One region of the Serratia symbiotica genome, then DNA from elsewhere that is predicted to be linked to it. Evidence: predicted binding sites of a transcription regulator. Region 1 holds the regulator's gene; the other holds the start of a gene.
What was found. Region 1 encodes CRP, which controls carbon source genes, mostly activating them, when cyclic AMP is high. Its sites were predicted from a motif close to ATGTGANNNNNNTCACAT; they were not measured.
Positions count from the first base shown of each region.

Region 2: the regulator CRP is predicted to act here: its motif matches at 2,901-2,918, upstream of mlc (sugar metabolism global transcriptional regulator Mlc).

Region 1 covers NZ_CP050855.1:2,955,040-2,960,005, reverse strand. Annotated here, with positions in the region: gene SYMBAF_RS14745 (IS4 family transposase) at 1-1,118, shown strand, start outside; gene crp (cAMP-activated global transcriptional regulator CRP) at 1,155-1,787, opposite strand; gene SYMBAF_RS14735 (phosphoribulokinase) at 2,283-3,152, opposite strand; gene SYMBAF_RS14730 (YheU family protein) at 3,305-3,538, opposite strand; gene SYMBAF_RS14725 (LysE family translocator) at 3,809-4,411, shown strand; gene tauA (taurine ABC transporter substrate-binding protein) at 4,678-4,966, shown strand, end outside.
Region 2 covers NZ_CP050855.1:1,094,420-1,099,385, forward strand. Annotated here, with positions in the region: gene sapA (ABC transporter substrate-binding protein SapA) at 1-1,298, opposite strand, end outside; gene SYMBAF_RS05690 (MFS transporter) at 1,467-2,732, opposite strand; gene mlc (sugar metabolism global transcriptional regulator Mlc) at 3,014-4,231, shown strand; partial or broken gene bioD (dethiobiotin synthase) at 4,375-4,966, shown strand, end outside.

The sequences.
Region 1 (4,966 bases):
ATCAGTTGGTTTCACATCTCGATATTATGCTGCCGGGTAAGCGTCCTTTTGTCGCACCCAGCGCCGTGGTACAAGCCCGTCAGCGGCTCGGGGAAGATGTGGTTAGACTGGTTTTCGAGAAAACACGCCAACTCTGGTTCGAGAAAACACCGTTATCCCACTGGAACGGTCTGACATTGATGGCTGTAGACGGCACTCTGTGGAGAACACCGGACACGCCGGAAAATGATGCTGCTTTTGGACGAACAGCTAATGAGTATGCCCAGTCCGACTGGCCACAGCTGCGTATGGTCTGTCAGATGGAAGTGACCAGTCATCTGTTATCCGGTGTGAGCTTTGGCAGCGTGTCAGAAACCAGCGAAGTTGACCTTGCCGCTCAATTGGCCGGGCAGACGCAGGACCACTCACTGACGATACTGGATAAAGGCTTCTATGCACTCGGGTTGCTTCACCACTGGTGGTCATCAGGAACAGAAAAACACTGGATGATCCCACTGCGCAAAGGCGCGCAGTATCAGGTGCGCGAGAAGCTGGGTGCAGGACATGAACTGGTCGAACTCAGCTTACCCCCTCAGGCCCGTAAGAAATGGAAAGATGCGCCTCAAACACTGACGGCGAGGTTGATAAGTAAAGAAATCAACGGAAAAACAATACAGATCCTGACGTCAATGTGCGATCCGTTACGTTACCCTAAAGCTGATATCGTTGACCTTTACGGGCAGCGTTGGGAAATCGAGCAGGGCTTCAGAGAAATGAAACAGCATCTGTTGCAAAATGAACTGACGCTGAGAAGCAGAAAGCCAGAGCTAATAAGACAGGAACTCTGGGGTGTAGTGCTGGCTTATAACCTGCTGAGGTTCATGATGGCACAGATGGCTTACAGCCTGAAAAACGTGGAGCCTTACCAGATAGGGTTTAAACAGGCTGCACTGTATCTAACAGCGCAACTGAGCATACTGCCAGCGGTGGCTCCGGGAAAGGTGCCGAAAGTGATGAATGAAATCCTGGCGATGGCTGAAAGCTTCGTCCTGCCAGCCCGACGGCAAAGACATTATCCAAGAGCGGTAAAAAAGAAGCCGCAACGTTACCCGTTGCGGCGTCCTCAAAAGCTTAACTGACAAGCATTACGCTTTGCTGCGCCGTTTCTTCGGTGGTTAACGCGTGCCGTAGACGACAATGGTTTTGCCGTGAGCGGAAATCAGGTTTTGGTCTTCAAGCATTTTCAGAATTCGGCCAACGGTTTCTCGTGAGCAACCGACAATTTGGCCAATTTCCTGGCGAGTGATCTTAATCTGCATACCGTCTGGGTGGGTCATGGCATCAGGCTGCTTCGCCAGGTTCAGCAGGGTTTGCGCAATGCGGCCTGTCACGTCCAAGAAGGCGAGGTTGCCCACTTTCTCGGAGGTGATTTGCAAGCGGTTTGCCATCTGGGCGGACAGGCGCATCAGGATGTCTGGGTTAACCTGGATCAACTGACGGAATTTCTTATAAGAAATTTCAGCCACTTCACAGGCGACCTTTGCCCGAACCCAGGCACTGCGCTCTTGGCCTTCTTCAAACAATCCTAGCTCGCCGATGAAGTCCCCCTGATTGAGATAGGACAGGATCATCTCTTTACCCTCTTCATCCTTGATCAGCACCGCTACAGAGCCTTTCACGATGTAGTAAAGTGTTTCGGCCTTTTCACCTTGGTGAATTAGCGTACTCTTCGATGGATATTTGTGGGTATGGCAATGAGATAGGAACCATTCGAGAGTGGGGTCTGTTTGCGGTTTGCCGAGAACCATTCGTTGTTATCCTCTGTTGTTATCACTGCCTTGTGTCACAGGGGTCAGAGTTCCCTGTACAAAGTGCCTGTAGCCACTGTGTGAGCGAAAGCTATCGGCAGGTTTTGAGGCATGTCAAAAATAATAAATATAGGCTGTTGCTCTGCATATTAACTTACCGGGATAGCCGAAATATACATTTTGTTTACTTACCTATAACCCAATATTTCCTTTAGCATCTCCTGAAATCACCGCCAAGAACAATTTGTTGTTGTGGCTCTGTTTGTAGCACAGAGAAAGACGGGTGTCTCGTATTGTCTCGCTTCAGCACAATTAGCGGTAGGTTTCGTGGCCTGTTCTTATGCGAATGCCTAATTTCTCAAGTGGTGTGAACAGTAGGTGGGTGAGCGTTAAGGTTTTGTCCCTGGGCAGAGCGCTCCCTCCTCACGTACTGCGTTTACGCTGCGGTTGTTGCGCGCTGTCCATGTCCAAACTGGCTGCAATAATGATAGGTTGTTATTCGATCTTCTTGCCTTCCAACAGCCGTTGCACCAGCGGTGTCATGATCAGTTCCATGGCCAGTCCCATTTTGCCGCCTGGTACCACCAGGGTGTTGATGTGCGAGATGAAAGAGCCTTGCAGCATCGCCAATAGGTAGGGGAAATCGATCTGATCCAGCTCGCGGAAGTGGATCACCACAAAACTCTCGTCCAGTGAGGGAATAGCTTTGGCGGCGAACGGGTTGGAGGTATCTACCGTTGGTACACGTTGGAAGTTGATATGGGTGCGTGAGAACTGCGGCGTGATGTAGCTGATATAGTCTTCCATTGAGCGCACCACCGAATCCATCACCGCCTCGCGGGAATGGCCGCGATCGCCGGTATCGCGTATCAGCTTTTGTATCCACTCCAGGTTAACGATCGGCACTACGCCGACCAGCAGATCGACGTGCTTAGCCACGTTGTGGTGTTCGGTGACCACGCCGCCGTGCAAGCCCTCGTAGAACAGCACGTCGGTCGGTGCCGGAAGTGGCTCCCAGGGTGTGAAAGTGCCGGGTACCTGATGGTAGGGCATGGCTTCGTCATAGGTGTGCAGGTACTTGCGTGCGTCTCCGGTGCCGTTTTTGCCATATTCGATAAAGCTCTGCTGCAGCAGGCCAAAGTCGTTGGCTTCGGGACCGAAGTAGCTGATATGCCGGCCCAGATCGCTCGCCTTGCGGATCGCTGCGTCCATTTCTGGCCGGGTGTAGCGGTGAAAGCTGTCGCCCTCCAACTCTGCGGCACGGAGGTGGAGTTGCTGAAATATTTTACGGAATGCCACGCTGGTGGTGGTGGTGCCAGCACCGCTGGAGCCAGTCACTGCGATGATGGGATGTTTGGCAGACATGATGGTCGTCACTCCATGTTAAATGAGACGGTGCCAGATAATGATTATTGGCCTGTTTGGCGCACTTTCGCCGGGAGTAAATCCTGTGCATGGGTGTTGGCAATCATTCATTTGTTAGCTGATTTTTCCGTTGGTCATTGCGTCAATAACCACTAAATTTCATCCAGCCCGGCGCAAAACTGTCTGCGTGGCATGATGTTAACGGTTTCGTGCAACTGCGACCATACTAACACTACCTCTCCGTTTTTCAGTTGGTTACGCACATCTTCCACCTTTTGCTCTAATGAGCGTTCATGCTCGCCGTAGTCGGTGCCTTCCCGTAGCACAAAAGATTCGAGGAGGCTGTTCAGGGTAGCGGTTTCAAGTTCTTGCCAAGGGATGATCACGTCGAGATGTCCAGATAAAAAGATAGCCAAGATGGAATACGCTATTCCAACCACATTTTACGGTATTTAACAATACGCGGCAGCATACCCACCGCGTTTTCAGGGGCGGATGGATGGCCTCGGTCAGAGGGCGCAAGAAGGATGTATGCATAGCCTGAATAAAAATCGGGTTGGTGGCTATTGTGGGAACAATAACGCACTGTTAGCTTTACTGGCATTAATCAACAATGATATGGCAAAAAAGCGACGCGAATGAGGAGTACCTGCTTCATGGAACTGAATTTATTTCTTTCGATGTTAGGCTTCCTGTGGGTCATTGCTATCACGCCTGGCCCCAACAATATGTTACTGACTACCTCTGGTGCCAACTTCGGCTTTATGCGTTCACTGTGGTTGATGATCGGCATCCTGCTTGGCATGCAGAGCATTTTGCTGTTGGTGGCGTTTGGCGTGGGTAGCCTGCTGTTGGTCTACCCATCGCTGCACTTGATCCTGAAAATCCTTGGCAGCTTGTACCTGCTGTGGCTGGCGTGGAAAGTTGCCTCTGCCGCCTATGAAAAGCTGGAAACCGATGAGGTTCCGACCAAGCCGATACAGCTGTATCAGGGCTGGTTGTTACAGTTTCTCAACCCGAAAGCCTGGTTGATGGCGCTGGGTGCGGTGGTGAGTTTCAGTATGGCGGGTGACAGGTACTCCACTTCCATCGTGGCGATTGCGGTAGGTGTCTTGGTGGTGAATATTATCGCCGGTATGATTTGGTTAGGGTTCGGCACGGTGATCGGTCGTCTGCTACATAGCAAAAAAGCCTGGATTATTTTTAACGTTTCTATGGGAGTGTTGACTGCGGCTAGCGTCCTGCTGATCTGGTACTAGTGCAGGGATGCACGGCAACCCGTGTTGTCGGGTTTGAACATAGGCCCGCGCCTTGATGATGGGATGTTAGGTCTGCGATGTTGCCATGCTTAATGGCGGCCCAGTCTGGGAAGGACGGCAACGGTTGGCACGCCACGGGTCCACCCCTTACAGGGTACCGAATATTCATAATTAGAATAAAAAATATTTTTTTATTCCTTTATCATGAGTTATCGCTCAGATAAAACTGTTGGCAACTAGACAGTTTCCTATCAACGGAGCGGAACATGGCGGGTAAATTTTTTTCCTTACGCGGTGTCGCGCTGCTGATGTTGTCACTTAGCGCCACCCACGTTTATGCGCTGGATGTGACCGTGGCCTATCAGACATCGGCGGAACCGGCCAAGGTGGCACAGGCGGCAAACAGTTTCGCTAAACAGTCCGGTGCTACCGTCGACTGGCGTAAATTCGACAGCGGCTCCAGCGTGCTGCGTGCACTGGCCTCCGGTGACGTGCAAATTGGCAATATTGGTTCCAGCCCGCTGGCAGTGGCCGCCAGCCAGAAACTCCCCATTG
Region 2 (4,966 bases), 1.5 Mb from region 1:
GTGAGGGTTAAATCGTGGTTCATTGCCATCAATCGCACTTCTTGGAACCGTCCTTCAACCGGCACTATGGTGATGTTGACGCCGATCTGAGCCAGATCGGCCTGGATCAGCTCCGCCGTTTTCAGTGGGCTAGGGTTATAGGGCTGAGAGGCTATTGGTACCCACAGCTTTAGGTTCAGTTGTTCGATGCCAGCTTGTGTCAACATTGCGCGTGCTTTGGCTGGATCATATCCGCTGATGTGTGCGTCGTTGTCATAGGCCCAGGACGCGCGCGGCAGGATCGAAGCGGCGGTTTCCGCCGTGCCGTAGTAAATCGACTGCATCAGACGCGGATTGTTGATCGCCAGCGCAATTGCCTGGCGCACTTTCAGATTGTTCAGCGGCGGTTTGCGGGTGTTAAATGCCAGATAAGCGATGTTCATCCCAGGTCGCAATGTCAGGCGCAGACGCGGGTCATCGCGCAGAATAGAAAACTGGCTGGCGGCCGGGTAGGCCAGTACGTCGCATTCGCCTGTCAGCAGTTTGGACAACCGGCCATTGCCGCCAGCCCCTATATCGATGACCACCTGCCGCATGCGCGGCTGCCCCTTCCAGTAGACATCGTTACGTACCAGGCGGATATATTGCCCTAAACGATATTCATTGAGCAGGAAAGGCCCACTGCCAACTGGCTCGCGATCGATCATCTCTTGCCGCCCTTCATGCATCAGTTTATCGGCATACTCTGCCGATAGCACTGGCGCATAATGGGTCGCAAGGTGCCACAGGAACGAGGCATTGGGTGCCTGTAGGCGGATTTCGACGGTAGAGTCATCCAGCTTTTTTATGCTTTGTACGGAACCATCGAATTGCAGGCTATCGAAATAAGGGTATTCGCCACCGTTGACGTTATGGTAGGGGTGTTTCTGATCAAAAACGCGGGCGAAGCTGAACACCACATCATCGGTATTCAGATTGCGGGTCGGCTTGAACCAGGCGGTGGTTTGGAAAGGCACGTTTTTGCGCAGATGAAAACGGTAGGTCGCCCCGTTATCCAGCACTTCCCAGCTCTGTGCTAGCCCAGGGAGCAGCCGATAGGTATAGGGATCGACATCCAGCAGGCGGTCATACAGTTGAGCGGCCAGGGTATCGACCGTCAGGCCCCTCCTGGCTCTCTGCGGATTAAACGTGTGCAGTATGCCACTGACACAGTAGACAAAGCCGCTCTGGCGTATGTCCGGTAGCGGTGTTATGGCGGCGGGTGTCGGTGGTGTAGCCAGGCAGCTCAACGACAATATCCAACAGGGTAAACCACGCATAAAAGGCTTCATGGGTTAATCAGCAATAGCGTTAGTGTACCGCACTCTGACAATCTGCCCAATCCATTGAGCAAAATGGCTGAGTTTTCTTCTTCAGGCATGACACAATGCGTTTTCGCGTTTTAAATGGAGCCATTTTGGCGCACAGAAATGATACGCGGAAGAGGCTTAAACGCGCGCTGCTTCTGGCAGGCGTTTCAGATGATGCACCACTAATAGGGCAAGCAACAGCATGGCACTGATAAACGCCACCACGCCATACCAGCCGAAGCGGTGCCAGAACATACCGCCAAGCGTGCCAGCGACGCTCGATCCGGCATAATAACAAAACAGATAGAGCGAAGAAGCCTGGCCTTTGGCGCGGCGCGCACGGATGCCGACCCAACTGCTGGCTACCGAATGAGCAGCAAAGAAACCGGCACTGAACAGCATCAAGCCGATAAATATCACCGTCACGGGTGACAAAGCGCTGATCAGAATCCCGATCACCATAATGGTGATGGAGACCCATAGCACCGGGCCACGGCCAAAGCGCGAGGTCAGCATCCCCGCCTTGGGTGAGCTGTAGGTGCCGGTGAGGTATACCACCGATAGTAGGCCAACGATGGCTTGGCTGAAGTGATAAGGTTCGGTCAGCAGGCGATAACCAATGTAGTTGAACATAGTGACAAAACTGCCCATCAGCAGGAAACCCTCAGCAAACAGCAGTGGCATCCCCTTATCATGCCAATGCAGCTTGAAATTGATCAGCAGGGTACGCGGGCGCAGCGAACTGGCGCGGAAATGTCTGGAAGCAGGTAAAATGCGCCAAAACAGACCGGCGGCGGCCAAAGCGCACAGGCCGATCACCGCCAGCGCGATGCGCCAGGAGGAGAAGTCGGTCAGCACCCCGGTAATCAGACGGCCGCTCATGCCGCCAATCGAGTTGCCGCTGATATACAACCCCATTGAGAAGGCGACAAAGCTGGGGTGGATCTCTTCGTTCAAATAGGTCATGCCGACTGCCGCTACGCCGCTCAGTGACAAACCTATCAACGCACGCATCAGCAAAATGCCGTTCCAACTGGTCATAAAAGCGCAGATCAACGTACAGATCGCCGCCAGCAGTAATGCCACCACCATCACTGACTTGCGACCAATGGCATCGGACAATGGGCCGGTGAACATCAGGCCGATCGCCAACAGCCCGGTCGACACTGAAAGCGAAAGACTGCTTTGTGCCGGGGAAATGCCGAAGTCGTGCGATAACACTGGCAATATCGGCTGCACGCAGTATAGCAGCGCAAAGGTCGCCAGCCCGGCGGAGAACAACGCCAGAGTGACGCGCATAAATTGAGGTGTACCACGTTCAATGTAAGGAAGCTTGTTGAGGGTGGAACGTTTAACTTTTGGTGCAGCCGCCGCATCATTTTTAGCGACCAGCGTTGGCGGCATTACAGCCGCAGAACGCACAGGGGTTATCACAGCATTTCCTTAACCGAACATCGGGAGAGAGATAAACAGACACTGATGGATTAATGGAATAATAGGGAGAGGAACCTTTTTTGTCTAATAGATTAATAGACGTTTTAGCGATGAAGTTTAGCGGAAAATACGGTGGATTTGTGCAGTAAATCACATAACTAATCAAATAGTTGACGCTGGATGATAAAAAAATCACCATAGCCTTTAGTCTCTATTTACCAGCGCGAAAGAAAATAAGTAGGAGCTGATTTGTGAATGCTGTTGGGCAGCCTGGGTATATCGACCAAATCAAGCAGGCCAATGCGGGGGGCGTTTATCGGCTAATCGATCAGTTGGCTCCAATCTCACGCATCGAACTGTCAAAACGTGCGCATTTGGCCCCGGCTAGCATCACCAAGATCGTGCGCGAACTGCTGGAAGTGCATCTGGTCAAGGAAGTCGAGTGTCAGGACATCAGCAACCGTGGCCGCCCGGCGATTGGTTTGGCGCTGGCTCCCGAAGCTTGGCATTATCTTTCTGCCCGTATCAGCCGTGGCACCCTTACTTTGTCGCTGCGCGATCTCAGCAGCAAATTGGTGGTAGAAGAACATCTCCCCTTGGCTGCCGGACACTGCGACCCACTGTTGAAACGCATTCTCTGCGCAGTCGATCAATTCTTCATCCGCCACCAAAGTAAGCTTGAGCGGCTCACAGCGATCGCCATAACCTTGCTGGGCACTATCGACGTGGCATCTGGTGTAGTACACCACATGCCGTTTTACCCGGTACGGGATATGCCGCTTGGGCCGTCGCTAGAGGCTCACATTGGTCTGCCGGTCTATTTGCAGCACGACATCAGTGCTTGGACGATGGCGGAAGCGCTATTCGGCGCAGCACGTGGCAGTCAAAACGTCATTCAGATCGTCATTGATCATCATGTGGGGGCCGGGATTATCACTGGAGGCCACGTGCTGCACACTGGCCGTCACAGCCTAGTTGAGATCGGGCATATTCAGGTCGATCCCTATGGTAAGCGCTGTTACTGCGGCAATTACGGCTGCTTGGAAACTGTTGCCAGCATTGAAAACCTGCTGGAGATCGCTCAGCAGCGCCTTGGCGCGTCAATGAACTCTAGCCTGCACCGCTTGCCGTTGACCATTGAGTCGCTGTGCGATGCTGCTCTGGCGGGCGATCATCTGGCCCAAGATATTATCTTTGGCGTCGGCTATAGTCTGGGAGGTATTCTGGCGATGATGGTTAATCTGTTTAATCCAGAGAAGATCCTGCTGGGATCACCGCTGAATCGCGCAGCGGAAATTTTGCATCCGGCCATTGCTTCTTGCATTCGCCAGCGGTCGTTGCCAGCCTACAGCGAGCAGGTGCAGGTGGGGGCCACACAGTTCTCCAACCAAGGCACCATGCCCGGTGCGGCCCTGGTGAAGGAAGCATTGTACAACGGTTCATTGCTGGTGCAGCTATTGCAGGGATAACATCAAAATTTCTTATTATTCATAAAAATATTGAGCTGCCTCAAGCATCGACCTTGCTTCTTACCTAGAATTTTTGGTGCGATTTCATCGCCACGTGTATTGGCGAAATCTGGGATAACGGATCGTTCCGAAGCATTTCATCTATATTAAAGCGTTTATTTGTTACAGGAACGGATATCGATGTCGGTGAAACCATCGTTTCTCGCGCGTTGTTGCAGGCGTTGGCGGCGGACGGGCGCTCGGTGGCGGGTTAAAGCCAATCGCAGCGCGTTGCCAGGAAACCTATGAAGGTTTCCGCAAGAGAGATGCATTGATTTTACAGGCATCTTCAACCTTGCCACTGCTCTAGCACCAAATCAATCCCATCACCTGTTTGGATGAAGTGTTTGATGCACATACCGCCACTGACGTCAACTATGACCTGATGAGTGCTGGGCTAAGCGAACTGTCCGCAAAGGTGGACATGGTAGTGGTGGAGGGCAGCGACGGCTGGCGAGTGCTGATAAACGATCTGCACCCTTATTCCGAATGGGTGGTGCAAGAACAACTACCAGTAGTGTTAATCGTCGGCATTAAGCAGGGTTTCGTCAGCCATGCGTTGCTCACCGCCCAGTCGATTATCAACGATGGGTTAACACTGCTTGGCTGGGTAGCTAACCGTATCAATTCAGGGCTGGCACACTACGTTGCGACCATCTGCGCGTTTTAGCAACGTATCCCTGCACCATTGCTAGG